Regions from separate parts of the Serratia sp. HNCC26DJ206 genome, predicted to be linked through region 3. Evidence: predicted binding sites of a transcription regulator. Region 3 holds the regulator's gene; each other region holds the start of a gene.

The links. The regulator PurR, encoded in region 3, represses purine synthesis genes. The targets are predictions, from matches to a motif close to CANGCAAACGTTTGCNTG.
Positions count from the first base shown of each region.
Region 1: AC2A1E_RS07120 (7-cyano-7-deazaguanine/7-aminomethyl-7-deazaguanine transporter) is a predicted target of PurR. The motif match lies at 7,347-7,364, and genes of this name have one in related genera.
Region 2: cvpA (colicin V production protein) is a predicted target of PurR. The motif match lies at 7,463-7,480, and genes of this name have one in related genera.

Region 1 covers NZ_JBXUGP010000008.1:49,462-59,470, forward strand. Annotated here, with positions in the region: gene ftsY (signal recognition particle-docking protein FtsY) at 1-120, opposite strand, end outside; gene rsmD (16S rRNA (guanine(966)-N(2))-methyltransferase) at 303-926, shown strand; gene AC2A1E_RS07090 (DUF1145 family protein) at 916-1,188, shown strand; gene AC2A1E_RS07095 (lysoplasmalogenase) at 1,313-1,939, shown strand; gene AC2A1E_RS07100 (AprI/Inh family metalloprotease inhibitor) at 1,980-2,339, opposite strand; gene AC2A1E_RS07105 (serralysin family metalloprotease) at 2,391-3,959, opposite strand; gene AC2A1E_RS07110 (zinc/cadmium/mercury/lead-transporting ATPase) at 4,535-6,850, shown strand; gene tusA (sulfurtransferase TusA) at 6,884-7,135, opposite strand; gene AC2A1E_RS07120 (7-cyano-7-deazaguanine/7-aminomethyl-7-deazaguanine transporter) at 7,481-8,146, shown strand; gene AC2A1E_RS07125 (DcrB family lipoprotein) at 8,282-8,839, shown strand; gene mazF (endoribonuclease MazF) at 8,879-9,211, opposite strand; gene AC2A1E_RS07135 (AbrB/MazE/SpoVT family DNA-binding domain-containing protein) at 9,211-9,456, opposite strand; gene glpC (anaerobic glycerol-3-phosphate dehydrogenase subunit GlpC) at 9,566-10,009, opposite strand, start outside.
Region 2 covers NZ_JBXUGP010000011.1:28,222-38,230, reverse strand. Annotated here, with positions in the region: gene AC2A1E_RS09220 (AraC family transcriptional regulator) at 1-74, shown strand, start outside; gene AC2A1E_RS09215 (DUF3410 domain-containing protein) at 274-1,395, shown strand; gene AC2A1E_RS09210 (aspartate-semialdehyde dehydrogenase) at 1,485-2,495, shown strand; gene truA (tRNA pseudouridine(38-40) synthase TruA) at 2,495-3,316, shown strand; gene AC2A1E_RS09200 (DedA family protein) at 3,397-4,059, shown strand; gene accD (acetyl-CoA carboxylase, carboxyltransferase subunit beta) at 4,293-5,201, shown strand; gene folC (bifunctional tetrahydrofolate synthase/dihydrofolate synthase) at 5,322-6,587, shown strand; gene dedD (cell division protein DedD) at 6,588-7,313, shown strand; gene cvpA (colicin V production protein) at 7,605-8,105, shown strand; gene purF (amidophosphoribosyltransferase) at 8,127-9,644, shown strand; gene AC2A1E_RS09170 (UbiX family flavin prenyltransferase) at 9,811-10,009, shown strand, end outside.
Region 3 covers NZ_JBXUGP010000028.1:58,674-68,682, forward strand. Annotated here, with positions in the region: gene cfa (cyclopropane fatty acyl phospholipid synthase) at 233-1,384, opposite strand; gene punC (purine nucleoside transporter PunC) at 1,725-2,942, opposite strand; gene punR (DNA-binding transcriptional activator PunR) at 3,057-3,983, shown strand; gene purR (HTH-type transcriptional repressor PurR) at 3,964-4,989, opposite strand; gene cydH (cytochrome bd-I oxidase subunit CydH) at 5,312-5,401, shown strand; gene sodB (superoxide dismutase [Fe]) at 5,461-6,039, opposite strand; gene AC2A1E_RS18500 (C40 family peptidase) at 6,249-7,055, opposite strand; gene AC2A1E_RS18505 (Grx4 family monothiol glutaredoxin) at 7,463-7,807, shown strand; gene rnt (ribonuclease T) at 7,878-8,558, opposite strand; gene gloA (lactoylglutathione lyase) at 8,628-9,035, opposite strand; gene nemA (N-ethylmaleimide reductase) at 9,209-10,009, opposite strand, start outside.

The DNA.
Region 1 (10,009 bases), on a different contig from region 3:
CGGAGTTTCTGCAACCTGATGCTCCTCTTGCTCTGCGGCTGGCTCAGGTTGTTGCTGCTTTTCTTCCTGTTGGCCGAAGCCCAGCCAGGAGAAAAACCCACGTTTCTTATCTTTTGCCATCTATTAACCCTACTCCGTACCAATAGCTTGCCAATGCAAAAATTAATCCGCCGAGTCTATCACTTTCCCTCGCACAGCAACACGCATCGGGCATGCTTTCCAAAGCAACAGCGTTTTACGTTTCCCCCGGCGCGCCACACCGGTAGAATGGCGGCAACTTTTTGTTAACTCCGAAACTCTCTATGGCAAAAATATCTTCACGCAGCCCGGCTAAAAAAGCGCCATCGGCGTCTGCTGGCCAGATCCGCATTATCGGCGGCCAGTGGCGCGGGCGTAAACTACCGGTTCCTCACAGTGAAGGGCTGCGGCCCACCACCGATCGCGTGCGTGAAACGCTGTTCAACTGGCTGGCTCCGGTGATCCGCGGCGCTCGCTGCCTGGACTGTTTCGCCGGTAGCGGTGCGCTGGGGTTGGAAGCGCTATCCCGCTATGCTGCCAGCGCCACGCTGCTGGAATATGAACGGCCGGTAGCCCAGCAGTTGGAGAAAAACCTGGCGTTGCTAAAGGGCGAGGGGCAGGTCATCCATACCAATACGCTTCATTGGCTGGCGGGCAACGGACAACCCTTTGACGTGGTATTTCTCGATCCGCCATTCCGCAAGGGGTTACTGGCCGAAACCGTTATACTGTTAGAACAACGGGGATGGCTGGCGGATGAGGCGTGGATTTATGTCGAGGCTGAAGCCGAAAGCGCCGCCGCTGACGTCCCAGCAACCTGGACGCTGCACCGCGAGAAAATCGCGGGTCAAGTGGCCTACCGTCTTTACATCCGTTCTATTGATGAGAAAACCGAACATGCTGATTAATCTGGGCCGCTTGCTGATGCTGTGCGTGTGGGGCTTTTTGCTCGCTAACCTGTTCTCGCCGTACCCCAAGCCGCTGAAATACTTCATCGACGTGGCGCTGTTCTTTATGGTGGTGATGCATGGGCTGCAACTGGTATTACTGAAATCCACCCAGCCGAAAGATCAGCCCATCAGCCGCGGGCAGCAAGCCAAAATTTTTATTTTTGGCGTCTTTGAAATGCTGGCCTGGCAGAAAAAACAGCCGCCGATCAAGAAGAAATAATCCGATACCCTGCATTTTGAAGAAAGCATTGTTTAACTTACGCACGCTGCCTAAACTGAAGAAGTGACACGAGTGACAATCTGGAGCGGGTGATACAGCTCCCATCATAAATAAGGAAGACAAAATGAGTTGGCCGTTCCTTGCCGTATTTTTTTCCGGTTGGCTGTTCGTCGATGCCTCCTACCGCGGTCCTCGTTGGCAACGCTGGGTGTTTAAACCGGTCACGCTGCTGCTGATGTTGCTGATGGCCTGGCAGGCACCGGTGCTGGGTGCGACCGGTTATCTGATCGTCCTGGGCCTGTTAGCCACGCTGGTGGGTGATGCCTTGCTACTGCTGCCACGCGAACGCGTGCTGTATGCCATCGGCGCGTTCTTCCTTTCACACTTACTCTATACCCTGAGCTTTGCCAGCCAGATGACGTTCAGCCTGTTCTGGCCATTGCCTGTGGCGCTACTCATCATTGGGGCAGCGCTGTTGGCAACCATCTGGAGCCGGTTGGAAGAGATGCGCTGGCCGATCGCCACCCTGGTGGCGATGACGCTGCTGATGGTGTGGCTGGCAGGTGAACAGTATTTCCTGCGCAGCACCGATTTCAGCTTCTCGCTGCTGGCGGGCGCGTCATTGCTGCTGCTGGCCAACGTGGTGTGGCTGCTGAACCGCTACCGCTTTGCTTTCCGTGCCGCAGATGCGGTTGTAGCTTTCTGCTACTTCGTCGGCCATTTCCTGATCGTCCGTTCGCTCTATCTGTAATAGATACCATGGGTTCGGTACGCCGAACCCATTTTGCCTGCTACAGCGCCTTTAACGTCAAGCCAGCCCCGGTATAAACCTCACCCGCGCGCGCGAAAAACACCCATGTGCTGCCATCCGCCTGTAATAACGCAATACCATCCGGCGCTGGCCGCCAGCCAACCACCTCTGCGGCAAAAAGGGTTTTCAAACAGTGCTCGCGATCCCGCAGTTGATAACCATTGGCACCCTGTTGCACGCTGGCGAGAAACTCCACCTGGCACTGCTGCTGGCGGTCGGTAATCTGCCACTGGCCTGCCAGTGAATGCGCGGTCGGAAGAACTAAACTGCTGGCCATCGCGGCTCCCGTCACTGTGATGCTCACCGCTACCATAGCGGCATGCGTTAATCTGCCTTTCATAGAGGCTCCTGCAAGTAGGGGCAGCCATGCTACCCCTACCATTGCATCCTGCTAAACGATAAAATCTGCCGTCAAATCGGCCTGACCGCCGATCCTCAACAAGAAATCAGGGGTCTGATATCCGCCAAGATTCAGTGCCAGATGACTCAGGTTACTGGCCGCATCATAAGTCAGCAATGCTTCACCGGCGGCCCCGCTCAAGTGATCGACAAAATGGATGAAATCTTTGCCCTGCGCGCCCTGATTAAAGAACGACAGGTCAATTTTATCGCTACCACTCTCAAAGTCGTAGATATAGTCGCTAAATTCGGGGGTGGAATCGCTGGCGGCAGTGAACACAAAGGTGTCCTTGCCTTCACCACCAAACAGCTGATCGGCACCGGCGCCACCGTGCAGAATGTCATCCCCTGCACCACCGAGCAGTTGGTCATGGCCGTTGCCACCAAACAAGATGTCGTTACCCTCATCCCCCCACAAGCGATCGTTACCATCGCCACCGGCCAGTATGTCGTTGCCCGCACCGCCGAACAGCACGTTACTGGCAGCATTGCCCACGATCACATCGTTGCCTGAACCCCCAATCGCGTTTTCGATGGTGACACCGGCGGCAATCGCCACGTTGCCTTTAAGCCCACCCACATCTGAAAAAGATTTCTCATTCAGGTTGATGCGTTGATCAGCGGTATAGCCTGAGAAATCAAAGGTATCGTTGCCACCCGCATCCCAGGCGGCAAAGATCACTTTCTGTGTATTGCTGCTGGTGCTGAGGAAATCACGATCGGTGTTGGAATTGAAACCATACACGGTATCTCCGCTGCGGGTGGTCATATTGGCTCCATACAGATGCTGGATCGCGGAAATATCGTCGATCAGCGGTGCCGCCGCATAATGGCCGCCGTTATCGCCACCCGTGTTGGTTTCACTCCAGTAACTCATCAGGCTAAATTCACGGGTATCTTCGGCATAGCTGGCGTTTTGATAGGTTGGGTTGCCCTCGCCAGCGTTATAGTCACCCGGATGGCTCAAACCCAGCGCGTGGCCGATTTCATGGGTGAACGTCTGGCGGCCGTAATCTTCGCTGGCCGGGTGTTTCACATTGAACTGGTTGATGTTGTACCAAGTCTGGCCGGAGAGATCCTGCCCCTGATAAACCGAGCCCGGTAAAAAGGCATAGGCCTGAGTCCCGTAATCATTATGACCAGGGTAATCCTGGCTGTAGTTACCAAAGGTGATATTAGCCTTATGGCTGGCTGCCACTTCGGTAAAGGTAATATTGGCCACATCAGCCCAGGATTGCAGCGATAGCTTCGCCTGCTGTTGCTGCTCAACGCTGAACTTGCTGAGCCCGGTATCACCCGCGACGTTGGTGGTGGAAAATTTATAATCTGGGAATGAGAAGGTTAATTTAACCGACTGGTCAAAAACCCCTTTGCCATTCCAGGTTTGATTAGTACGTGTAATGAATAGCCCAGCTTGCTCGGTAGAAAATGAATCCTTGCCATTAATCTGAATCCCGTTACCTCGCTCATGATAATGCAGTAAAGCATCGACTGCGTCATAACCGGTGGTCGCCGACAAATTGGATCCAGTGACTTCAACTGCTTTTTTCGTCGATTGCATTGGTTCGATTCCACTCATTATCTGATTGCCTATTAATCAGACAGATAGACATAACCGACCCACCAATCAGGTGCACGCACCATGAACTGGTGAGAGGGCGTTTATGCGCCATTGCTGGCAGTGATTCAGGTAGAATTAATGCAGGTAGATCGGTAAATAAGATCACCATCTCAAATGGCAATCGTTTCCAAGTATAGGCAGGGACTCAGCGTGTCGTTAAAAACGATCAACTATTTATCATTAAAAAATAAGTTAATAACGCTGACTTTATCAGCAAATGACAAAGTTAAGGCAGGATAATGATGGAATATTGGCTACAAACTTCAGCCATGCTGCGGCATGCAGATACCAGAGAGTTATGCTGGCATTTCACTCAAAAATCATAAATTTTATTGAATATATTTATATTATTATGTTTTAAAATTAATTAATTTGTATTTTATATTTCACAACAGGGCATCGACATATCGCCCGCTTCAGTTAGTAATAATTCTCATATAGGGCTTGACTCTGGAGTCAGCTCCAAGGTGTAGAGTCAATCCTGAGAACACCGTTAATTGCCTGAAGGGGGAGTTATGCATACTCATAAAGAACATCATCATCAGGAACATAGCCATAAAGAGAACGGCTGCGGCTGCAACCATAGCCACGCGCAAACCCAGCACGGTTGCAGCAGTGAAAAAACCACCGGGGCGGAAAATCACGCCCATTCCCACGAACATGCCCATGAGCACAGTGCCAGCTGTTGCAGCAGCGGCCACGACGATCCGGATGAGGAAAGCGACAGGCTGGCTGCCGTTCCCCCTTCCGGCAGCCAGCGTTTCAGTTGGAAAGTCACCGGCATGGATTGCCCAAGCTGTGCCAAAAAAATTGAAAATGCCGTCACGTCCATTCCCGGCGTCGACAGCGCACGCGTGCTGTTTGCCACAGAAAAACTGGTGGTGGATGCCCAGAGCGATATCAGCCTGCGCGTGCAAGATGCGGTAAAACAGGCTGGTTTTACCCTGCTGAATACGGCAGTCAAAACCGATGAGCCGAAAACCTCCCGCCTAGGAGAGTTCGGCCCATTGCTACTGCTCTCGCTACTGATGGCAAGCAGTTGGATCTTGGATCTCATCAACCCGCAATTCGGCCAGATTGCTTTTATCATTACCACGCTGGTCGGCTTGGCACCTATCGGCCGTAAAGCCCTGCGTCTGATCCGCTCAGGCACCCCGTTTGCTATTGAAACTCTGATGAGCGTCGCCGCCATTGGCGCACTGTTCATCGGTGCCACGGCCGAAGCCGCCATGGTGTTGCTGCTGTTTATGGTGGGGGAACTGCTGGAATCCTATGCCGCCAACCGCGCCCGCAAAGGCGTGAAAGCCCTGATGGCGCTGGTGCCGGAGGATGCCCTGCTGATCCAGGGTAACGCGCGCAAAAAGGTGCCGGTCGCCAGCCTGCGCCCCGGCGATGTGATTGAAATCGCACCGGGTGGCCGTCTGCCTGCCGATGCTGAGTTGCTCAATCCTTTCGCCAGCTTTGACGAAAGCGCATTAACCGGTGAATCCGTGCCGGTTGAACGCCAACAAGGGGAGAAAGTGGCGGCAGGCAGCCTGTCGGTCGATCAGGCGGCGCAGATGAAAGTGACCTCTGAACCGGGCAAAAATGCTATCGACCGTATTTTGCAGTTGATTGAAGAAGCCGAAGAGCGCCGTGCGCCGATCGAACGCTTCCTCGATCGCTTTAGCCGTTACTACACCCCAGCGATTATGCTGCTGGCGGTTGCTGTGATCCTGGTGCCACCGCTGCTGTTCGCCGAACCTTGGCAAATGTGGATCTATCGTGGCCTGACCCTGCTGCTGATCGGTTGCCCTTGCGCGCTGGTGATCTCGACTCCGGCGGCGATCACTTCCGGCCTGGCAGCCGCTACCCGCCGTGGTGCGCTGATTAAAGGCGGCGCGGCGCTGGAACAGTTGGGCCGAGTACAAACCATCGCATTCGATAAAACCGGCACGCTGACCGAGGGTAAACCCACCGTCACCGACGTGTTGCCAGCTAGCGGTATCAGCGAACAGCAATTGCTGGCTCTGGCGGCAGCGGTGGAAGCCGGTTCGCATCACCCACTGGCGCAGGCCATCATCAACCGCGCCGGGGAAAACGGCGAGGCACTGCCGCTGGCTGAAAGCCGCCGGGCGCTGGCAGGGATTGGCGTGGAAGGCATGGTTAACGGTAAAACCATTCTGATCAGCGCACCGGGCAAACTGGCAGAAAGCCAGCTTAGCCACGCATGGCGCAGCCAGGTTGAAACTCTGGAAACGGCAGGGAAAACCGCCGTGGTGGTGCTGGAAGAGGGTGTTCCCGTTGGCCTGCTGGCACTGCGTGATACTTTGCGCAACGACGCCAAACAGGCCATTGCCGAGTTGGCAGAATTAGGCATCCGCGGCGTCATGCTGACCGGTGATAACCCGCGCGCAGCGGCAGCTATTGCCAACGAGCTAGGGATTGATTACCGCGCAGGGTTGATGCCGGAAGACAAGGTGCAAGCCATCACGGCGCTGAATCAGCAGCAGCAGACGGCAATGATTGGCGATGGCATCAACGATGCCCCAGCAATGAAAGCCGCCAGTATCGGCATCGCCATGGGCAGCGGCACCGACGTGGCGCTGGAAACGGCTGATGCCGCATTAACGCACAACCGCCTGGTTGGGGTAGCCGAGATGATTCGTATCGCGCGCGCCACGCACGCCAACATTCGCCAGAACATTGCCATCGCGCTCGGGTTGAAAGGGATTTTCCTGGTCACCACCCTGCTGGGGATGACCGGTTTATGGCTGGCGGTGCTGGCGGATTCCGGCGCTACCGCGCTGGTGACCGCCAACGCGCTGCGTCTATTGAAGAAACGCCCATAGCGACAATCCGTCAGGCCCCACGCGGGCCTGACGTTACTCCACCAGCCCTTTGCGCAACAGATAGCGATAAGGGGCCGTTTCGGTTTCCTGCGCCACCAGCGTGTGTTCCATAAAGCGGCAAAAACCCGGAATATCGCGGGTGGTGGCCGGATCGTCGGCAATAATCAGCAACGTTTTACCGTTGTCCATATGGCGCACGGTTTTACGCACCATCATTACCGGTTCCGGGCAGCGCAAGCCCAGCGCATCAAGCGTTTGGTCTGCCTGGGTAAAGATATCAGTCATGCATTGTTCTCGATCAAAAACGATCGGCGAAGGCTCGCCGGATCTCATCAAGGTATATACCCAAAATAATTCGAGTTGCTTGTAGGCGGCAACTGAGCGAAGCCCCAGGAGCTTACTCAAGTAAGTGACTGGGGTGAGTGAAGGCAGCCAACACCCAAGCAACTCGAAGTCTGACGGGTATAGTTTACGCCAGTGGTTTTTCTGTGCAACATGCGTTAACGTTTGCGTGAAATTTAACCACAACTTAAGTTGCATTGGTTGCGCAAACGCGTAATATGCGCCGCGCAGGTAAAATCTCTACCGTTAAATATGGGTTCCCTCACCCCAACTTAAAAAGGCAACATCATGTATTCGTTTACCACTCAACAGCGCGTTACCGCGTTGGTTTGGCTATCGTTGTTCCATATCGCCATCATTACCTCCAGTAACTATCTGGTGCAGTTGCCGATCAGCATTTTCGGTTTTCACACCACCTGGGGGGCATTTACTTTCCCGTTCATCTTCCTGGCGACCGATCTGACGGTCAGGATCTTCGGTGCCCCGCTGGCGCGCAGAATTATCCTCGCAGTGATGGTCCCCGCGCTGTTTATCTCCTATGTGATCTCTACCGTCACGTTTCAGGGGGAATGGCAGGGCCTGGGTGCGCTGACCAGCTTTAACCTGTTTGTGGCACGTATCGCCGTCGCCAGCTTTATGGCCTACGTGCTGGGCCAGATCCTGGACGTGTACGTCTTCAACCGCCTGCGCCAACGCCGCACTTGGTGGCTCGCCCCGGCAGCGGCGATGTTCCTCGGCAATATCAGCGATACGCTGGCGTTCTTCTTCATCGCTTTCTATAGAAGCAGCGACCCCTTTATGGCCGCCAACTGGGTGGAGATTGCGCTGGTCGATTACGGCTTCAAAGTGCTGATCTGCATGCTGTTCTTCCTGCCGATGTACGGCGTGCTGCTAAACATGCTGCTCAAACGCCTGGCATCGCGCCAGCAAGACGGCCAGTTACAGCCGAGTTAATCCGCTGATCAGGGGTGGCTCGGCTGCCCCGCTACTGCGCAAACAAGCCTTGTGACAACATCCGCCTTGCATTTCAGCCTGGAATACGGTGCCATACGCTACAACCCCCTACCTGTGAAGGAATAAGGAAGCCCCATGCGTAAAGTAGCAAAATTGATGGGTATCAGCCTGTTAGTGCTTGGCCTTGCGGCCTGTGACGGTGCCAAAGACAATAAAGAGCCGGTCAACGGCAGCGCGAGTACCGCAGCCAACCAGACGGTAAGCTTACTGGATGGCAAACTGACCTTTACCCTGCCAAACGGCATGGCGGATCAGAGCAGCAAGCTGAGCCAGCAATCTAATAACCGCCACGTCTTCGCCGACAGCACCGGCCAGCGCGCGTTGATCATCATCCTCGGTGATAAACCAGCAGACAGCCTAGAAACTCTGGCCCAGAACATGGAACAGCAGCAGCGTTCACGCGATGCCAACCTGCAGGTGATCACCAACAAAGTTATCGATATCAACGGGGTGTCATTGCGCCAACTGGATAGCATCATTACCAGCAGCGGCCAAAAGGCTTACTCGTCGATCTTGCTCGGTGAATTGGGTAACCAGTTGCTGACCATTCAGGTCACGCTGCCAGCGGATAACCAGCAGCAGGAGCAAAGCGAAGCCGAAGGCATTATCAGTTCGTTGAAGTTACAGCCTTAATCTTGCCAGGGCCGGTGCTTGTACCGGCCCCTTTAATTTCTACCCTATTAATGCTTTAGCTTTTGCTCTGACGTCCGCCAGTACAGAACTCGGCACCTTGCCTTTTTTGGTCGCGTTGCGCTCTCGCCAGTCGAGGCTCTTGACTTGGTCGGCAAGAACGGCGCTCTCAGGCTCACCGGGAACAATGACTTCAAAAGGATACCCTTTTATCCTGGTGGTCATCGGGCAACACAACATCAGCCCAATCCGACCGTTGTAAATTGCAGGGCTTAATACCAGCGCAGGGCGATGGCCAGCCTGTTCATGACCGGCCTGTGGATCAAACTCCAGCCAGACAATATCGCCAGCTTCAGGGACATAGCCTTTAACCATCAGGACACCTCTTTACCGACAGCCTTGCCGAAAGAGACCTCCTGGTGAATATTCTCGTCAGTCACCCCTGACAACAGTCCCTCGATCGAATACTCTTTCGCACGCACCGGTACAATCACAATGCGGCCCTCTTCGACCGTCACTTCTACGGTATCATTAACATTGAGTGACGCGGCTTTCATGATGGCTACCGGCAACCTGACTGATGGACTATTTCCCCATTTTTTAACCACTACCTGCGACATGATCGTCTTCTCCGAATTCAGTGGAATGTCTCTACAATGTAGAAACATTAATCGACAATCGATGACGTGTCAACAATGTTGAAACTTTAAAAAGCTGAACGGGAAATGCCTACCCCAGCGCCTGCGCCAGCAGAGTGATCGGATGTTCGCAGCGCTTGCTGGTCGACATCTCGATCTGCCATTTGCAGGTTTCGCAGTCGGTAATCACCATGTCCACGCCGCTCTCTTCAATCTGGCGGAACAGCGAAGCACCAATACCTTGCGAAGTTTCATAGTTCTCTGACTTGAAGCCGTAAGTCCCGGCGATCCCGCAACATTGCGACTCCAGCACCACCAGCTCCAACCCTGGAATTTGCCGTAACAGCTCCAACGTGTAAGCAGTCCAGCCCATTTTTTCCATATGGCACGGCGTATGGTAAGCCACACGCAGCGGCGTGTGCTTGAGCGGTAAACTGCGCCCCTGGCTCAGCAGGCGATAAAGGTAGCGCGTTGCCAGTTCCACCCGCTCGCGCACCGCCGAGGTATCGATCTCCAACAGATGCGGATATTCATC
Region 2 (10,009 bases), on a different contig from region 3:
GCTCGGCTTCCGCGTTTATCGTGATGTTCCAGCAGGTTGCCGGCACTACTCCAGAGCGTTTTCGTCGCGCGTAACAACGTTTGGGGTTCTGTACCCTTCATACTTCAAGTTGCTTGGGTGTTGGCTGCCTTCGTTCACCCCAGTCACATAGTTATCTATGCTCCTGGGGCTTCTCTCCGTTGCCGCCTACAAGCAACTTGAATTATTTTGGGTATACGCCATTCGGTGGCACACTATTTTGCAGCTTGAGCGCCAATCCCGTCGGAGAATAACGTGAAGATTTTAGTTGATGAAAATATGCCCTATGCGGTGGAACTGTTTGGCCGCTTAGGTGAAGCGCTGGCCGTGCCTGGCCGCCCAATTCCGCGTAATGCGCTGGCCGATGCCGACGCGCTGATGGTGCGTTCGGTGACCAAGGTGAACCAGGAACTGCTGGCGGGCACCGGTATCGGTTTTGTCGGTACCGCCACCGCAGGCACTGACCACGTTGATGAAGCGTGGTTGCAACAGGCCGGTATTGGTTTCTCGGCGGCACCCGGTTGTAACGCCATTGCGGTGGTCGAATATGTCTTTTCTGCCCTGATGTTGTTGGCCGAACGGGATGGTTTTTATCTGCGCGATAAAACTGTCGGCATCGTCGGTGTGGGCAATGTGGGTTCCCGCCTGGATGCCCGCCTGAAAGCGCTGGGGGTGCGTACTCTGCTGTGCGATCCGCCGCGTGCCGATCGCGGTGATGCGGGTGAATTCTGGCCATTGGAAAAGCTGGTGGCTGAGGCCGATGTGCTGACTTTCCATACCCCACTCAACAAGTCCGGCCCGTATAAGTCGCTGCACTTGGCTAACGCGGATCTGCTCGACGCCTTGCCGGATGACCGTATTCTGATCAACGCCTGCCGTGGTGCGGTGGTGCATAACGCCGCCTTGCTCAAGGTGCTGGAACAGGGCAAACGGCTCAGCACGGTGCTGGATGTGTGGGAGCCGGAGCCGGAGCTTTCTCTGCCGCTGCTCGATTGGGTGGATATTGGCACCGCCCATATCGCCGGTTATACGCTGGAGGGCAAAGCGCGCGGTACCACCCAAGTGTTTGAAGCCTTCGCTCAACACCTGGGGCAACCACAGCAGATCGCGCTCGCTTCGCTGCTGCCGGTGCCGGAATTCAGCGAAGTCCGCCTCAACGGGCCGCTGGATGAAGGCAAGTTAAAACGATTGATGCACTTGGTGTATGATGTGCGCCGCGATGATGCGCCGCTGCGGAAAGTGGCTGGACTGCCGGGTGAGTTTGATCGTCTGCGCAAGCATTATCAGGAACGCCGCGAATGGTCTTCGCTGCGGGTGCTGTGTGATGACAGCGCCAGTGCAGAACTGCTGCACAAGCTGGGTTTTGGCGTTCAATAAGGTTGCCTTAAGCAAATGGGATTAACCTCTTTTATCCGGGCGGTGGTTTCACCGCCCGCTTGCAAATGAAATACTCTGGAGATGACCCAATGTCTGACGGCTGGAATATCGCTCTGCTTGGCGCGACGGGCGCAGTAGGTGAAGCGTTGCTGGAATTGTTACAGGAACGCCAGTTCCCGGTGGGTGAGCTCTATCCTTTAGCCAGTGAACGCAGCGCGGGTGCGACGGTGCGTTTTAATGGTAAATCCCTGTTGGTGGAAAACGCCGAGGAATTTGACTGGTCCCAGGCGCAGTTGGCGTTTTTCGTCGCCGGGACGGAAGCGGCCGCTCGCTATGCGGAGGAAGCGGGCAATATGGGCTGCCTGGTGATTGATACCAGCGGCCTGTTTGCTCTGGAACCGGATGTGCCACTGGTGGTGCCCGGCGTTAATCCGCAGGTGCTGGCGGATTACCGCAACCGCAATATCGTGGCGGTGGCCGACAGCATGGTGAGCCAACTGCTGACGGCGATTAAACCATTAACTGAACAGGCCGGGCTTTCTCGTTTGCACGTCACCACGCTAATGTCGGCTTCGGCACGCGGCAAAGTGGCGGTGGACGATCTGGCAGGCCAAAGCGCACGTTTGCTGAACGGTATTCCTGCCGAACCGGGCGTGTTTGCCAAGCAACTGGCGTTCAATATTTTGCCTTTGATGGCCGATGAGCAGGGCAGCGTGCGTGAAGAGCGCCTGATCGTCGATCAGGTGCGCAAAGTGCTACAGGACGAAGGGTTGCCGATCTCGGTAAGCTGCGTCCAGTCGCCGGTATTCTACGGCCACGCGCAGGTGGTGCACTTGGAAGCGTTGCGCCCGATCGCCGCAGAAGAGGCACGCCACGAACTGGAGCAGGCCGAAGATATTCAACTGAGCGAAGAAGACGATTATCCGACCCAGGTGACGGAAGCCTCCGGCAGCGATGTGCTGTGCATCGGTTGCCTGCGCAATGATTATGGCATCCCTGAAATACTGCAGTTCTGGTCGGTGGCCGACAACGTGCGCTTTGGCGGTGCGCTGATGGCGATCGAAACCGCTGAACGCCTGTTGCAGGAGCAGATGTACTGATGTCTGAAGTGGAGTTACCAACCCCTCCAATGCTGAAAATTGCGTTGGGGATTGAGTATGACGGCAGCCGTTACTATGGCTGGCAACGTCAGCAGGAAGTCACCAGCGTTCAGGCTTGCCTGGAAAAAGCGCTGAGCAAGGTCGCGGATGCGCCGATCGGCGTGTTCTGCGCCGGGCGTACCGACGCCGGGGTGCATGCCACCGGCCAGGTGGTGCATTTTGAGACCGCTGCGCGCCGCAAGGATGCCGCCTGGACGATGGGTGTTAACAGCCACCTGCCGCCGGATATTGCAGTGCGTTGGGTAAAGGAAGTCAGCAGTGATTTCCATGCACGCTTTAGCGCCACCGCCCGCCGTTATCGTTACATCATCTTTAACCATCGTTATCGCCCGGCGGTATTGCAGCAGGGGGTGACGCATTTTTATCACCCGCTGGATGCCGATCGTATGCATCGTGCGGCACAGGCGCTGTTAGGGGAGAACGATTTCACTTCTTTCCGCGCCGTGCAGTGCCAGTCGCGTACTCCGTGGCGCAACGTAAAGCAGGTTAAAGTGACGCGCTACGGCGAATATCTGGTGGTCGATATCAAGGCCAATGCGTTTGTGCATCATATGGTGCGCAATATCGTCGGCAGCCTGATGGAAATTGGCTGCGGCAATCAGGATGAAAACTGGATGGCTGAACTGCTGGCGTTGAAGGACCGCAATCTGGCGGCCGCAACGGCGCGGGCAGAGGGGTTGTATCTGGTCGCTGTCGATTATCCTGAGCAGTTTGCTTTACCCCGGCCACCGATGGGGCCGCTGTTTTTAGCTGACGATTAAGCCGCCTGATGGCAGATTAATGCGTTGTTCACTGGTGCAAGCGCTGGGTGGGAGAGACACTCGGTTAGACGAGAGAATTTATGGACATCATCAAATTTATCATTGATTTCATTTTGCATATTGACGTGCATTTGGCAGAGTTGGTGGCGCAATATGGCATGTGGGTGTACGCCATTCTGTTCCTGATCCTGTTCTGTGAAACCGGGCTGGTGGTGACGCCGTTCCTGCCGGGAGATTCTCTGCTGTTTGTCGCCGGTGCGCTGGCAGCACTGCCGTCTAACGATCTCAACGTGCACACCATGGTTGTTTTGATGGTGATCGCGGCAGTGATCGGTGATGCGGTCAACTATACGATTGGCCGGTTGTTTGGCGAGAAGTTGTTCAGCAACCCGGATTCAAAGATTTTCCGCCGTAGCTATCTGGATAAAACCCATCAGTTTTATGAGAAGCATGGGGGTAAAACCATTATTCTGGCGCGATTTGTGCCGATCGTACGGACATTTGCGCCGTTCGTCGCCGGGATGGGGCATATGTCCTATCGTCACTTCGCTGCGTATAACGTGATTGGTGCGCTAATTTGGGTGTTGCTGTTCACTTATGCTGGTTACCTTTTTGGCGACTTGCCGATCGTGCAGGAAAACTTGAAATTGTTGATCGTTGGGATCATCTTTGTTTCAATTCTGCCGGGCATTATTGAGATTTGGCGCCACAAACGCGCGGCTGCCCGCCAGCAAAAACAGTAAAAACAGCGCTTAACCTATCGGTTCGACCAGTTTTTTATCCACAGGACCGGGCCGATATGGTTTAATGAGCGACATTTATGGTCTGTTCCTGCGAACAACCTTGAAATCAGTGCCTCGGCAGCGCGCAGGTCGTGCTTGGTTCGGGGGCTTTTTCATTAGGTCTGTTTTCGGGGGGATTGTTACAGCATGAACAGCGGACTGGCGTCTGCCAGGTTCAAACAGAAAGGTCATCGATGAGCTGGATTGAACGAATTCTTAACAAGAGCAATATTACACAAACCCGTAAGGTGAGCATTCCCGAAGGGGTTTGGACCAAATGCGATAGCTGCGGCCAGGTTCTCTATCGTGCCGAGCTGGAGCGTAATCTTGAAGTCTGCCCTAAGTGCGATCACCACATGCGTATGTCGGCGCGTATGCGTTTGCATACCCTGCTGGACGAAGGCAGTGAAGTGGAACTGGGCAGCGAACTGGAGCCGAAAGACGTTCTGAAGTTCAAGGATTCCAAAAAGTATAAAGACCGCTTGGTGGCCGCACAGAAAGCGACCGGCGAGAAAGACGCGCTGGTGGTGATGAAAGGCACGCTGTACGGCATGCCGATCGTTGCGGCCTCTTTCGAATTCGCCTTTATCGGTGGTTCGATGTCTTCCGTGGTTGGTGCGCGCTTTGTGCGTGCGGTTGAGCAGGCGCTGGAAGATAATTGCCCGCTGGTCTGCTTCTCCGCCAGCGGTGGTGCGCGTATGCAGGAAGCGCTGATGTCGCTGATGCAGATGGCGAAAACCAGCGCGGCGTTGGCTAAATTGCAGGAGCGCGGTCTGCCGTACATCTCTGTACTGACCGATCCGACCATGGGCGGTGTTTCCGCCAGTCTGGCAATGCTGGGCGATATCAATATCGCCGAACCGAAAGCGCTGATTGGCTTTGCCGGCCCACGCGTGATCGAGCAGACCGTGCGTGAAAAACTGCCGCCGGGCTTCCAGCGCAGTGAGTTCCTGATCGAAAAGGGTGCGATTGACATGATCGTGCGCCGTCCGGTGATGCGTCAGACATTGGCAAGCATTCTTTCCAAGCTGACCAACCAACCGCAGCCGCAGTTTGATGATGCAGCCCCGGTTGCCGCACAAGAAAATCAGGCTGATGCCTGATCCGCAAAGGAGCGGCCGCACCGGTAACTGACCGGTGCGGTATTTCAATCGCTATGTTGTGGCTAAGCGCGGTTGAAAACGCAAAGCGTCGCCTTACGGGTATATGAAGCGATGGAATCCATGCAAAACCACTCAATTCCCCAAGCCACGTCGCCATTGAGCTCGTGGCTTTATTATCTGGAACGCTTGCACAGCCAGGCGATCGAACTCGGCCTGGAGCGCGTGCAGCGCGTTGCGGCACATCTTGATTTACTCACTCCTGCTCCCACGGTCTTCACCGTTGCCGGTACCAACGGCAAAGGCACCACCTGCCGCACGCTGGAAGCCATTCTGCTGGCCGCCGGGTTGCGCGTCGGTGTCTACAGTTCGCCGCACCTGGTGCGTTACACCGAACGGGTACGCGTTCAGGGTGAGGAGCTGAGCGAAGCGGAGCACAGCCGTTCATTGTCGGCCATCGAAGCCGGGCGCGGTGAAACTTCCCTGACGTACTTCGAATTCGGCACGCTGTCGGCGTTGCAACTGTTCAAACAGGCTAAGCTTGACGTGGTGATCCTGGAGGTCGGATTGGGCGGGCGCTTGGATGCCACCAATATTGTTAATCCGGACGTGGCGGTGGTGACCAGTATTGCTTTGGATCACACCGATTGGCTGGGTAACGACCGCGAGAGTATTGGCCGTGAGAAAGCGGGGATTTTCCGCAGCGGCAAACCGGCGATCGTCGGCGAACCGGATATGCCACACAGCATTCAGCAGGTGGCTGAGAGTTTGGGCGCTTCACTGTTTCGCCGTGGCGATGCCTGGAACTTCAGCGAGCAGGGTGAACGTTGGCAATGGGAAGGGTGTGGCACCCGGTTGACCAACTTGCCAATGCCGAACGTGCCGCTGGCGAATGCGGCCACCGCGTTGGCGGCGCTGCACTATGCTGCGCTTGAGATAGATGAGAAAGCAATTTTTGCCGGGTTGCAGCAGGCAGCATTGCCGGGGCGCTTCCAGATTGTGCAGCGGGACCCGCTGCTGATCCTGGATGTTGCGCATAACCCGCATGCGGCGGGCTATCTGGCCGGGCAACTGGCAAAATTACCGCGTAATGGTGGCAAGGTGCGGGCTGTGGTGGGCATGCTGTCAGATAAAGACATCGCCGGTACGCTGGCTTGCCTGAGCGGACAGGTGGATGCCTGGTACTGCGCCCCGTTGGAAGGCCCACGCGGTGCCAGCGTTGAGCTGTTGGCGCAGTATTTAACGGAACCGCAGCAGTTTGCCGACGTCCAAACGGCATGGCGTCAGGCAATGCAGGATGCAGATATTCAAGACATTGTGATCGTCTGTGGATCGTTCCACACCGTTGCCCATGTGATGGCGGCGCTAGACGAGAGGCGGGGAGTGTGAGTGGCAAGTAAATTTCAGAACCGACTGGTTGGCACTGTGATTCTGGTTGCCCTGGGGGTCATTATCCTGCCGGGGTTGCTGGACGGAAAAAAGAGACATTATGAGGATGAATTTGCGGCCATTCCTCTGGTGCCGAAACCGGGTGATGCGCACGAAACCGACGTGATACCGCCGGTGAATCAGCCGTTGCCAGCCCAGCCGCCGGAAGGTGCGGGAGCGCTGGTCGAGCAGCAGGCCGCGACCGAAGCAGCAACCCGGCAGGCGGCGAATCAACGGGGACAGCAGCAGGAACAGCAGCAGCCCGTGTTGGTGGCACCACCGCCGATCGAAACCAAACCGGTACAACAGCCCAAGCCGGTAGAAACCAAACCGTTGGAAGTGAAGCCAAAACCGGTAACACCGCCGAAGGTTGAACCTAAGCCGGAAGTGAAGCCGGAGACTAAGCCAGAACCAAAACCAGCGGCTGAGGAAAAAGCGCCGGTAGGGCAGGCTTATGTGGTGCAATTGGGGGCGCTGAAAAATGCCGCCAAGGTTAACGAGATCGTCGCATCGCTGCGTTTGTCTGGCTACCGAGCCTATACCGTGCCTTCAACGCCGGTACAGGGGGAGATTACCCGGATCTTCGTCGGCCCGGATGCATCGAAGCAGAAGCTGCAAGCGTCACTGCCTGCACTGAATGGCATCAGTGGCTTGAGCGGGCAGGTAAAGGCTTACAGCGCACGCTGAGTTGCTCCAGCTCACTCTTCTTCGGGGAGATGGGGCTGGAGAAACATCAGTAAAACTGTGCCTTTCAGCGACGAAACAACCTATGTAGGCGCGGCGATTAAGAAATTTTTTATCGCCGTTTTTTATTTGTTACGTGGCGGGAAATCCCCTACGCAAACGTTTTCTTTTTCTGTTAGAATTCGCCGCGAATTGGTCATACCCGATAACATTCGAGCGGTATCAGGGCAGTTAACGCTGATGCAGCCTGAAGGATAAAGGGGATGCAAGGGGCGATTCATTATTGGAATGGTCATGGTCTGGATTGATTACGTCATTTTAGCGTTGATTGGATTTTCGGCTCTGGTGAGCCTGATCCGAGGGTTTGTGCGTGAAGCCTTGTCACTGGTGACATGGGGATGTGCGTTCTTTGTTGCCAGCCATTTCTACCCTTACCTTGCAGCCTATTTCACTCGTTTTGAAGATGAACTGGTACGGAACGGCATCGCGATTGCCATTTTGTTTATCGCGACGCTGATTGTAGGCGCTATCGTTAACTATGTGATTGGTTCACTGGTAGAAAAAACCGGATTATCGGGCACCGATCGGGTGTTGGGCGTGTGCTTCGGCGCACTGCGCGGCGTACTGATCGTGGCGGCGATACTGTTTTTCCTGGATACCTTTACCACCCTGTCGCAAAGTGCGGACTGGAAACAGTCACAGCTTATCCCCCAGTTCAGCTATATCATCAGATGGTTTTTTGACTATCTGCAGAGCACGTCGAGTTTCTTACCGTCTCACTTACCGGGGCGGTAGCGGCTTAGAGGAAAAGACAACATGTGCGGTATTGTCGGTATCGCCGGTTTCATGCCGGTAAACCAGTCGATTTATGATGCGTTGATGGTGCTTCAGCACCGTGGGCAGGATGCCGCAGGCATCGTCACCATTGATGACCATAACGGGTTCCGTCTGCGTAAGGCAAACGGCCTGGTGAAGGATGTGTTTGAAGCACGCCACATGCAGCGTTTGCAGGGCAATATGGGGATCGGCCACGTGCGTTATCCGACGGCAGGCAGCTCCAGTGCTTCAGAGGCGCAACCTTTTTATGTCAACTCGCCGTTTGGCCTGACTCTGGCTCACAACGGCAATCTGACCAACGCCCATGAACTGCGCCAGAAGCTGTTTGAAAGTGGCCGCCGTCATGTCAATACGACCTCCGATTCCGAGATCCTGCTGAACGTGCTGGCTACCGAGCTTGACCGTTTCCAACATTATCCGCTGGAGTCAGATAACATTTTCACCGCGGTGGCGGCGATGCATCAGCAACTGCGCGGTGCTTACGCCTGCGTGGCGATGATTATCGGCCACGGCCTGGTTGCGTTCCGCGATCCGAACGGTATCCGTCCGTTGGTGATCGGCAAGCGTGAACTGGAGGATGGCCGCTGTGAATACATGGTGGCATCCGAGAGCGTCGCGCTGGATACGCTGGGCTTTGAGTTCCTGCGTGACGTTGCGCCGGGTGAAGCGGTGTACATCACCGAAAAAGGCCAGTTGTTTACTCGTCAGTGCGCCGAGAATCCAAAGAACAATCCGTGCCTGTTCGAATACGTCTATTTTGCCCGTCCTGACTCCTTTATGGACAAAATTTCGGTCTACAGCGCCCGCGTGCGCATGGGGCAGAAGCTGGGCGAAAAGATTGCCCGCGAATGGGAAGACCTGGATATCGACGTGGTGATCCCGATCCCGGAAACCTCTTGCGATATCGCGCTGCAAATCGCGCGTATTCTGGATAAACCCTATCGCCAGGGCTTTGTGAAGAACCGCTACGTTGGCCGCACTTTTATCATGCCGGGCCAGCAGGCTCGCCGCAAATCAGTACGCCGTAAGCTGAATGCCAACCGTGCCGAGTTCCGTGACAAGAATGTGCTGTTGGTGGATGACTCCATCGTTCGTGGCACCACCTCTGAGCAGATTGTGGAAATGGCGCGCGATGCCGGGGCAAAACGCGTTTATCTGGCTTCTGCCGCGCCAGAAATCCGTTTCCCGAACGTTTACGGTATCGACATGCCGAGTGCCACCGAGCTGATCGCCCACGGGCGTGAAGTGGACGAAATCCGTCAACTCATCGGTGCCGATGGCCTGATCTTCCAGGATCTGAACGATCTGATCGAAGCCGTGCGTGAAGAGAATCCGGATATTACCCAGTTTGAATGCTCAGTGTTCAATGGCATTTACGTGACCAAAGACGTTGACCAGAGCTATCTGGAATATCTTGAAACGCTGCGTAATGATGATGCCAAAGCATTACGCGGGCAGGCGGAAGCGGAAAACCTGGAAATGCATAACGAAGGCTAGGTTGCATTTTGGTTCTGCCAAAAGAGCTCCTCGCCAAAAAGGTGCACCGTGGCGTCCGCCGCGGTGCACACCTTTCTTCCCCCCGGCTTGCTTATCGATAAAGCTTGCTGCAAAGTCTGCGCTGATTCGACTATTCTAACCAGATATCCCCGCAGAGGCCCATTTCATGAAAAGACTCATTATCGGTATTTCCGGCGCCAGCGGCGCAATCTACGGCGTACGTTTGCTACAGGTATTACGTGGCGTCGAAGATGTGGAAACCCACTTAGTGATGAGTCATGCAGCGCGGCAGACATTGGCTCTGGAAACCTCGCTGAACCTGCGTGATGTGCAGGCATTGGCCGATGTGGTGCATGACGTGCGCG
Region 3 (10,009 bases):
CGCTGATGCTGGGCAATGCCGATCAGTTAAGGCTAACCAGTTCCCTCTCCCTCGGGGAGAGGGTTAGGGTGAGGGGAAGATCACTAAACTAAAGCCCCTCACCCGGCCCTCTCCCACAGGGAGAGGGAGGCTACACCTTCAGCATCTGCTGCATAATTATGCCGTTTTGCGCTTAAGTGAACGGCATTGCGGTGATGCTGGGGGTGTTATTCTGTGAGCCAGTCTGTTGTTCTTAACGCGAAACACGCAGTCCGCCCTCGACGCCTTTTGGGCTGAACACCACCTGCCACAGTTGAATGTCACGGGCGCGAAACGCACCGGCGCAGGCGTTCAGATAATAGCTGAACATGCGCTCAAAGCGTTCGGAATAGTTCACAGCCAACTGTGGCCATGCCCGCTTAAAGCGTTCATACCAGGCCATCAGGGTGCGATCATAATCGCTGCCGATATTGTGCCAATCCTCCATCACAAAACGCCCTTCACTGGCTTGGGCGATATGTTTGACCGAGGGCAGACAACCATTCGGAAAGATATATTTGTTGATCCACGGATCAACACTCATATCTGTCTGATTTGAGCCGATGGTGTGCAGCAGGAAAATACCATCGGGTTTTAAATTACGTTCAACGACCTTGAAATAGGTCCGATAATTTTTCGGGCCGACGTGTTCGAACATCCCGACAGAAACAATGCGGTCAAACTGCTGGCGAAGATCGCGGTAATCCTTCAGCAAAATCTCCACATCCAGGCCTGCACAGCGATCTTGCGCCAGCTTCTGTTGTTCCGCTGAAATGGTCACGCCAACCACGGAAACCCCGTAATGCCTGGCCGCATAGGCCGAAAGCCCGCCCCAGCCACAGCCGATATCCAGCAAGCGCATACCGGGTTGCAGATGCAGCTTTTCGCAAATCATACGCAGTTTGGCTTCTTGCGCCTCTTCCAGCGTGGTGGCTTCTTTCCAGTAGCCACAAGAATATTGCATATAGGGATCAAGCATCAGGGTGAACAGGTCGTTACCCAAATCGTAATGTTCTTTGCCGACAATCCAGGCACGTTTCTTGGATTGCAGATTGCCCAGGCGGGCAGCAGCAATGCGCAGAGTATCTTTCAGTTTGCGGGGGAGTTTTTTCTCAAGACCGGCGGCAACAACGCGCTGAAAAAAAACGTCCAGCCGTTCACACTCCCACCAACCATCCATATAGCTTTCGCCCAATCCCAAAGAGCCTTCCTGCAAGACGCGTTTAAAGAAATTGGGATTTTTAATCTGAATATCGAAAGGGCGTGAACCGTTGATCTCAATACCGGCCATGGCGAGCATTTCATGCGCGATACGGTACCATTGGTTATCTTGAATGCTCAGATCTTCTATACACGATGAACTCATAGCTTCTCCATCACCTTCTTCTGACTTATGACCCACAAGAAAATAGCGTAGACAATTTCTAATGAGGCATACGTTTACCTACGGTAAAATTTCGCCGTGGTGTCTGATATCCGACTATGGACAGAGGAAATTTAAGAGACCCCCTATGCCAAAAGGCACGGGAAAATGATTCCTTAAATAAAGTGTGACGCCATTCGCGTACACAATAGTTACTGCGATAAAAGTTCTATATAGATGTTATTTTGAAAGGTTGCTTCGAGTATAGGCTTGCCGAGGCGCATACTCAACAGTAAATCGCGCTCGGCTGGAATTTTCATCAAGTAACTATTTATAAAGACAATTATGACATAGAGTCAGCATGTTCTTGGCGGGTTACCTGCCCATCAACCTCTCCCTTCCCACGCTGTACCATGTACCCTAAGGCAGCCAAAACCACCGTAGCGACCATTACGGTAACCGTTGCTAGCAACGGTTGGGTGATAAATGCCGAAACCAACATACTGGCGATAAAACACAACCCTAATTGCAAGGTATTCTGCAAGGCTGCGGCTTTACCGCTGTTATCAGGGAACGGCATCAGCGCATTTGTCACCAGAATCGGATAACTGGCACCGTTAACCAAAGCCATAAAGCAGAATGGGATCAACAGGCTAGTTAAGGTCGGTTGGCTTAACGTGGCAACCAGATACAACGCCACCATGCTGACTCCATAAGCTACCAGTAGCCACGGCAACAAGGTTTTGCCTGAAATGCGGTTCAATGCTGTACGACAACCGTAACCGCCGAGTAAAAAGGCCAACGTCTGTGGAACATAGCTCAGGCCAATATCATTCGGGCTGTACCCCATATTGCCGAGAATAAACGGCGAACCGGTCAGCCAGGCAAAGAAGCTGGCTGAACAGGCGGCAAAGATCATCACGTTGCCGCTGAAAACTGGAGACTTCAGGATTTGCAGGAAGCTGAGGCCGGGCTTTTTATCGGCAGAAGGTACGATTCTGGCTGTCTCTTTCAGCAACAAGGTGGGTACGAACAACAAGACAGCGATACCCAGCAACACCGCAAAGATCGCTCGCCAGCCCATATGGTTCAGCAGCCAGGCACCGACCAGCGGGGCCAGTGCCGGAGAAAGCGCAACCAATGGCATGATAGTGGCGAAAATGCGGTTAACTTTACCATCGCGATAGCGATCCACCACGATGGCCTGCCAGGTTACAGCGGCAGAGCAGACCCCAATCGCCTGGATGAAACGCAATGACCACAGTTGCACGGCATTTTGCACCCACAGCATCCCCAGGCAGCCGAGAGCAAACAACGCCAGACCAAACAGCAGAACTGGCTTGCGGCCCAGCTTATCGGAAAGCGGTCCCCACACCAGTTGGGCAAAGGCGAAGCCAGCCAGAAAGATACTCAGGCTGGCGCTGATGGCACCGGCGGAGATTTGCAAATCCTGTTGCATGGCACCAAAGGCGGGTAGATACATATCGGTGGCCAGATAGCCCAGCATACTCAGGCCGGCGAGATAAAACATAAATCCAAAACTTTGCATGGTATTTCTCATTAACATTTTCTTATTGCAGGTTTTTTAGCGCCGGCCAGTGTATCCGGCTGGATCTCTGCTTGTGAAACGGTAATATTTGCTAGGTGCTGTTAAAAAAATTGAAGGCAAAAAGAGATGTGGTCTGAATATTCGCTCGATGTCGTTGATGCGGTAGCGCGCACCGGCAGTTTTAGCGCGGCAGCACAGGAGCTGCACCGTGTGCCGTCTGCGGTAAGCTATACCGTGCGGCAACTGGAACAATGGCTGGCAGTGCCGCTGTTTGAACGCCGCCATCGCGATGTGGAACTGACGCCTGCCGGTGCGCTGTTTGTAAAAGAAGCGCGTACTGTTATCAAAAAAATGCTTGATACGCGTCGTCAATGCCAGCAGGTGGCCAATGGTTGGCGCGGGCAGCTAAAAATCGCGGTGGACATCATTGTTAAACCGCAGCGCAGTCGCCAACTGGTGCTGGATTTTTATCGCCACTTCCCCGATGTGGAACTGATGGTGCAACCGGAAGTGTTCAACGGCGTGTGGGACGCGCTGGTGGATGGCCGGGCCGAGATGGCGATCGGTGCCACGCGTGCGGTGCCGGTGGGCGGTGGTTTTGCCTTTCGCGATATGGGTTTTATGAACTGGTTGTGTGTCGTTAGCACGTCACATCCGCTGGCCAGTCTGACCGGTTTGCTGCGCAACGATCAACTGCGGCCATATCCTTCTCTATTGCTGGAGGATACGTCGCGCAACTTGCCCAAGCGAGTGACCTGGTCATTGGATAATCAGCGGCGGCTTACCGTCCCCGACTGGGTTTCCGCTGTAGATTGCCTGCGCAGCGGGTTGTGTGTTGGTATGGTACCCGCGCATCGCGTACTGCCATTGGTACAAAGCGGTGAACTGGTGGCATTGCAATTGCAGGAGCCGTTTCCCGCCAGTGCCTGCTGCCTGACCTGGCAGCAGAACGCACAATCACCGGCGATGGCCTGGCTACTGGAGTATCTAGGGGATAGTGAAACGCTCAACCAGGAGTGGTTGAGCGAAGAGACTAGCGGCGATAATCGATAAATGGGCCATCGGCCACGGAACGGCGTTCGATCAGTTTTGGATGCACTTCAATCACTTGGGATTCTTCACGCTTGCTGATAATGCGATCCAGCAGCATGGTGAAAGCCATTTCCCCCAGGCGCTCTTTCGGCTGGTGGATGGTGGTTAGCGCCGGGGTGAAATAGCGCGCGTTACGCACGTTATCGTAACCGATCACCGAAATATCCTGCGGGACGCGCAGACCCAGTTCGTCGGCGGCGCAGATCGCCCCCATTGCCATAATATCGCCTCCGCAAAATACCGCCGTAGGGCGGTGTTTCTGCGACAGGATCTGGTGCATGGCCTTGTAACCCGAATCGGGTTCAAAATCCCCTTGGACGATCCACTCTTCACGCACCTCAACGTTGGCCTCTTGCAGCGCCTTCAGGAAGCCCTGATGGCGGCCGCCGCCGGTGTTGCGTGATAACTGCCCTGGAATAGCACCGATATCACGGTGGCCACGTTCCAGCAGATAGCGGCCAGCCAGATAACCGCCTTCAAAGGCGTTATCGATAATGGTATCGGTAAAATCACCGCGTGCAGCACCCCAATCCATCACCACCATGGGGATATTGCGATAATCCTCCAGCATGCCCAGTAACTGGTCCGGGTATTCCGAGCACATTACCAGCAGGCCATCAACACGCTTTTGCGCCAGCATCGCCAGGTAGGCACGCTGTTTGTCGAGGTTATTGTGTGAGTTACAAAGGATCAGGGTATAGCCTTTGCTATAGCAGCTGTTCTCTACCGCCTCGATCACTTCAGCAAAGTAGGGCGCTTCACTTGAGGTCGCGAGCAAACCGATCGATTTGGTATGGTTAACCTTCAGGCTGCGTGCGACCGCGCTCGGGGAGTAGTGCAGTTCTTTGATCGCAGCCCGAACGGCCTCTTTTGTTTCTTCGGCGACGAAACGCGTTTTATTGATGACGTGCGAAACGGTGGTGGTGGACACGCCAGCGCGTTTGGCGACATCTTTAATCGTTGCCATGTAAAGAATGACTCCTGAACTCACATGTTATGCCATGTAAGTATGATGTTAATCGTTTGCCTGCATAGATCTCTCTCCAGAGAAGCGGAAGCTGAGTTTTTAGTGCTGAGTTCGTAAGCCGCTTAAACAGGAGGGGCATTTTGCCGGTACGCAGTTGTGAACTGCGGATTTTGTCCCAAATTGACGCAAAGTGGAAGATCTATTCGGCATTATAACTTGGGAAATGATAACAAGATTTTAGTCACGAACTGTGTGAAAATGATTTGACGCATTAATCGTGTGGATTTTATGCTTAGTGAAGCCAATCTGATAGGGAGTCGTTATGGATACCGATTTGAAGATGTCATTGATTACCACCGTTTGTGCTTTAGCAATGATTATTGTTTTCGGTTTTATCGCCGCATTGAACTGATTCATACCAAGAAATAATAAAGGCGCAGCATGCTGCGCCTTGCTATCAACCTCCAGCGATTACGCCAGATTCTTTTCCACGAACGCCCAGTTCACCAATGCCCAGAAGTTCTCCAGGTATTTCGGACGCGCATTGCGGTAGTCGATGTAATAGGCATGTTCCCACACGTCAACGGTCAGCAGCGGTTTGTCTTCACCGGTCAGCGGGGTTGCCGCATTTGAGGTGCTAACGATCGCCAGCGTACCATCCGCCTTTTTCACCAGCCAGGTCCAACCCGCGCCGAAGTTTTTCACGGCGGCATCGGTGAATTGCTCTTTAAAAGCAGCAAAAGAACCAAAGGATTTGGTGATCGCAGCGGCTACTGCGCCCGTTGGCTCGCCGCCACCCTGTGGTGACAGGCAATGCCAGTAGAAGGTGTGGTTCCACACCTGTGCTGCGTTATTGAACACGCCGCCGGTAGAAGTTTTGACAATCTCTTCCAGGGTTTTGCCTTCGAACTCGCTGCCTTTCACCAGGTTGTTCAGGTTAACCACGTAGGTGTTATGGTGCTTACCATAGTGGTATTCCAGGGTTTCTGCAGAAATGTGCGGTTCGAGAGCGTTTTTCTCATACGGTAATGCAGGTAATTCAAACGACATTGCTTTCTCCTTTTTATATACAGCACTATTATTCCGACAACCTCCAACCCGGTGGTTGAAGGAGGAAAACAGAATGGTTGTGTGTTTTTTATGGACAATAATCTTAGCAACTTTCCGGGTGAAAAAAAGGTTTAAAGCATGTTAAGCGGCTGATTGATTAAAGCATCGGCAGGAAAGGGCGGCTGAGGCTATGTCTCAGCCGCAATAAATCAACGGATAGTTTTTGGCGTGACAACACGGCGTGCGCCGATGTAGTGGTTCTGCCAGTAGTCGTTATCCAACTGGCTGACGCGGATTTCTTCGCCAGTACGCGGGGACTGGATAAACTTGCCGTTACCAAGGTAAACGCCAACGTGATCGGCAGTGCCACGGTTATTGATGCGGAAGAACACCAGATCGCCGGTCTCCAACTCGCTTTTCTTGATCGGCGCGGCGTCACGCAGGTGATACATTTCGTTGGCGGTACGTGGCATTTTGATTTTCACCACGTCTTTGTAGGCGTAATAAATCAGGCCGCTGCAGTCAAACCCGGTGTGCGGTGAAGAACCGCCCCATTGGTAAGGCTTGCCCATCTGGCTCATGAGTTTGGCCATGGCCGTTTGTTTGGCATGCTGATAACGTTTTTTGTGCGCAGGGCTGAGTTTCAGCGGTTTTTCATTCTTGGCCAGTTTCGCGGTAGCCATATCCGGCTCACGATGGCGACCATAGCCTTTCTTGTAACCCTTTTTCGGCGGAGTGACTTTGACGCTGGCAGTGCGGGTAGATTGACTCTTTGATTTAACCTGTGTGGTTTTCTTCTCTGCCTGCGACTTTATTTTCGCTGTTTTCTGAGGCGCAACGGCTTTCACTTTTTTGCTGGCCTTATCCGCTTTCTTTTTCTTGCGATCGTCAGGCCGGGCATCATTAACATGCCCCTTACGCTGCTCGGCAGAAACATGTGCCTTTGGCGCAGCGTGCGCCAGATTGAAGAATAGCTGTGAGAACAACAGCATGAAAAGCGTAATAATTAAACGCATGTCAATGTTACCAACCTTGGCCTCGAAAAAGATATCTAACGGGCTACAGTATTCCCGAAATTTGCCATATAAAACAGCGTAGAACTCATAAATAGTAATCCATATTGTGAGAAAACGTTAATGGCATTTTTTATGGTTTAAAATCAACCCGTTAATGTATAAAAAAGCATCAATAAACCGAGTGTGGCTTATTATTCATCACGTGCCAACCGCGAAAATATAATAGTGAAATAGTCGGATTAAAAATGTTATTCTGTGAGTATGTTTTAACCGGAATGGTGCGGTTTTTAGAGCTCGTCCGGCAACCGGAAATGTCCCTGCAAAAGATGGCGTTTTCTTGATACTGTTCCTGCCGCTACAATAGCCGGTGTGATGTTGTAGCCAAGATGTGGCTTGAGGAAGCAATAATGACGACGATTGAAAAAATTCAGCAGCAGATTTCTGCTAACCCAATTTTGCTGTACATGAAAGGTTCACCGAAATTGCCAAACTGCGGTTTCTCTGCGCAAGCCGTCCAGGCGCTTTCCGCCTGTGGTGAGCGTTTCGCTTATGTTGATATTCTGCAAAACCCGGATATCCGTGCCGAACTGCCAAAATACGCCAATTGGCCAACCTTCCCGCAGCTGTGGGTTGACGGTGAACTGGTGGGCGGTTGCGATATCATTATGGAAATGTATCAGCGTGGTGAATTGCAGCCGTTACTCAAAGAGACGGCTGAGAAATATAAGCAGCAGGAAGATCAGCAGCCTTAATGGCGAAAGGTTTTACTGAAAAAACTCGGGCGGCATCTGTTACAGATGCCGCCCGAATTTTTTATGACGCTTAGTCAGCGTTGTTGCTGCTGAGCGGCCAACCACCAAGACGTTTCCAACGATTCACCAGTTCACAAAACAGCAGAGCCGTTTGTTCGGTATCGTACAGGGCGGAATGTGCCTGGCTGCTGTCGAATGGCATACCGGCGGCGATACAGGCCTTGGCCAACACGGTCTGGCCCAGTACTAACCCGCTTAACGCGGCGGTATCGAAGGTAGCAAACGGATGGAATGGATTGCGTTTCAGGCTGGCCCGCTCAGCGGCCGCCATCAGGAAGCTGTGATCAAAGTTGGCATTGTGAGCCACGATAATCGCTCGGTTACATCCCTGATCTTTAATACCTTTGCGCACGGCCTTGAAAATAGCGTGTAGCGCATCATGTTCACTCACCGCACCGCGCAGCGGGTTATGCGGGTCAATACCGTTGAAGGCTAGCGCTTCGGGTTGCAGATTAGCCCCTTCAAAGGGTTCAACGTGAAAATGCAGGGTTTCATCCTGCTGTAACCAGCCGTTGCTATCCATTTTCAGCGTGACGGCGGCAATTTCCAGCAGCGCATCGGTCTTGGCATTAAAGCCTGCGGTTTCTACATCAATAACAACGGGATAAAACCCACGAAAACGGCCACTCAGGGCGTTAAGATCACTTTTTTCGGCCATCAGTTTCTTATCTTTATCGAATACAGCGGGCATTATGACAAATTTCTTGCCTTGATGCAGCGGAGATAAAAGAAGGGCGCTGAAATGCGCCCTGGGGAAACGTCAGTTGCCGAGACCTTGGCCGGCATGTTTGTTCTCGATCAGTTCGATTTTGTAGCCATCGGGATCTTCAACGAAAGCGATAATCGAGGTGCCACCTTTGACCGGGCCCGCTTCACGGGTTACGTTGCCGCCAGCATGGCGAATGTTGTCGCAGGTAGCTGCCACATTATCAACGCCCAGTGCCAGGTGGCCAAATGCGGAACCCATCTCGTAGCTGTCAACGCCCCAGTTGTAGGTGAGTTCAATCACAGAACCTTCGCTTTCATCGGTATAGCCAACGAACGCCAACGAGTATTTGTACTCGGTGTTCTCGCTGGTGCGCAGCAGGCGCATGCCTAATACCTTGGTATAGAAATCGATGGAGCGTTGCAGATCACCGACACGGATCATGGTATGGAGTAGGCGCATAATTTCCTCTGATTGGGTGTGCCGCAGCGAGCGGCAGGTAGATTGAAGCGAACATCAGTATAGCTTTGTCATATAAGGCAATTCAACGCGTCTGGTGCATAAGCGGCTTACGTGACGCTGTCACCAATAAATTCAGCCGGCTTTTGGCCGGCTGAGGATCAAAGAAAAGTCACTTACAGAGTAGGATAGTCGGTATACCCCGCTGCACCGCCACCGTAGAAGGTGTCAGCATGCGGTTCATTCAGCGGCGCTTTCTGCTTGAAGCGTTCTAACAGATCCGGGTTGGCGATATAGCTGCGGCCAAAGGCGACGGCATCAATAAAGCCTTTTTCGATCAGTTCTTCGGCTTTTTCGGCAGTGTAGGCACCCGCGCCCACGATTACCCCGCTGAAATGCGCGCGAATGGCGTCACGGAATGCGGCGGAATAAGGCTTGCCACCGGCCCAATCGGGCTCAGAGATGTGCAGATAGGCGATGCCACGTTTATTCAGCTCTTCGATCAGATATAGCGCTGCGGCTTCCTGGTCTTCACCGTTGTCCAGGCCATTGAATGGGCCAAGCGGTGAAATACGGATACCAACACGATTTGCCCCAACTTCGGCGATGCTGGCATCAACCACTTCCAACGTCAGGCGAGTACGATTCTCAATATTGCCACCATACTGATCGGTACGCTGGTTAGAGGCCGGAGACATGAACTGGTGCAGCAGGTAGCCGTGCGCAGCGTGTAATTCAATGTAATCGAAACCAGCTTCACGTGAGTTGGCAGCCGCCTGGCGGAAATCGTTGACGATCCCGGCGATTTCTGCGGTTTCCAGTGCGCGCGGGGTGGAGGTTGGCACACGTACCCAGGCACCGGTTTCATCACGTACCGTGGTGCGGGTTTCGGCATTGATTGCGGAAGGAGCGACCGGTGCTTGCTGGCCCGGTTGCAGGCTGTTGTGAGAAATGCGGCCAACGTGCCAAAGTTGCAC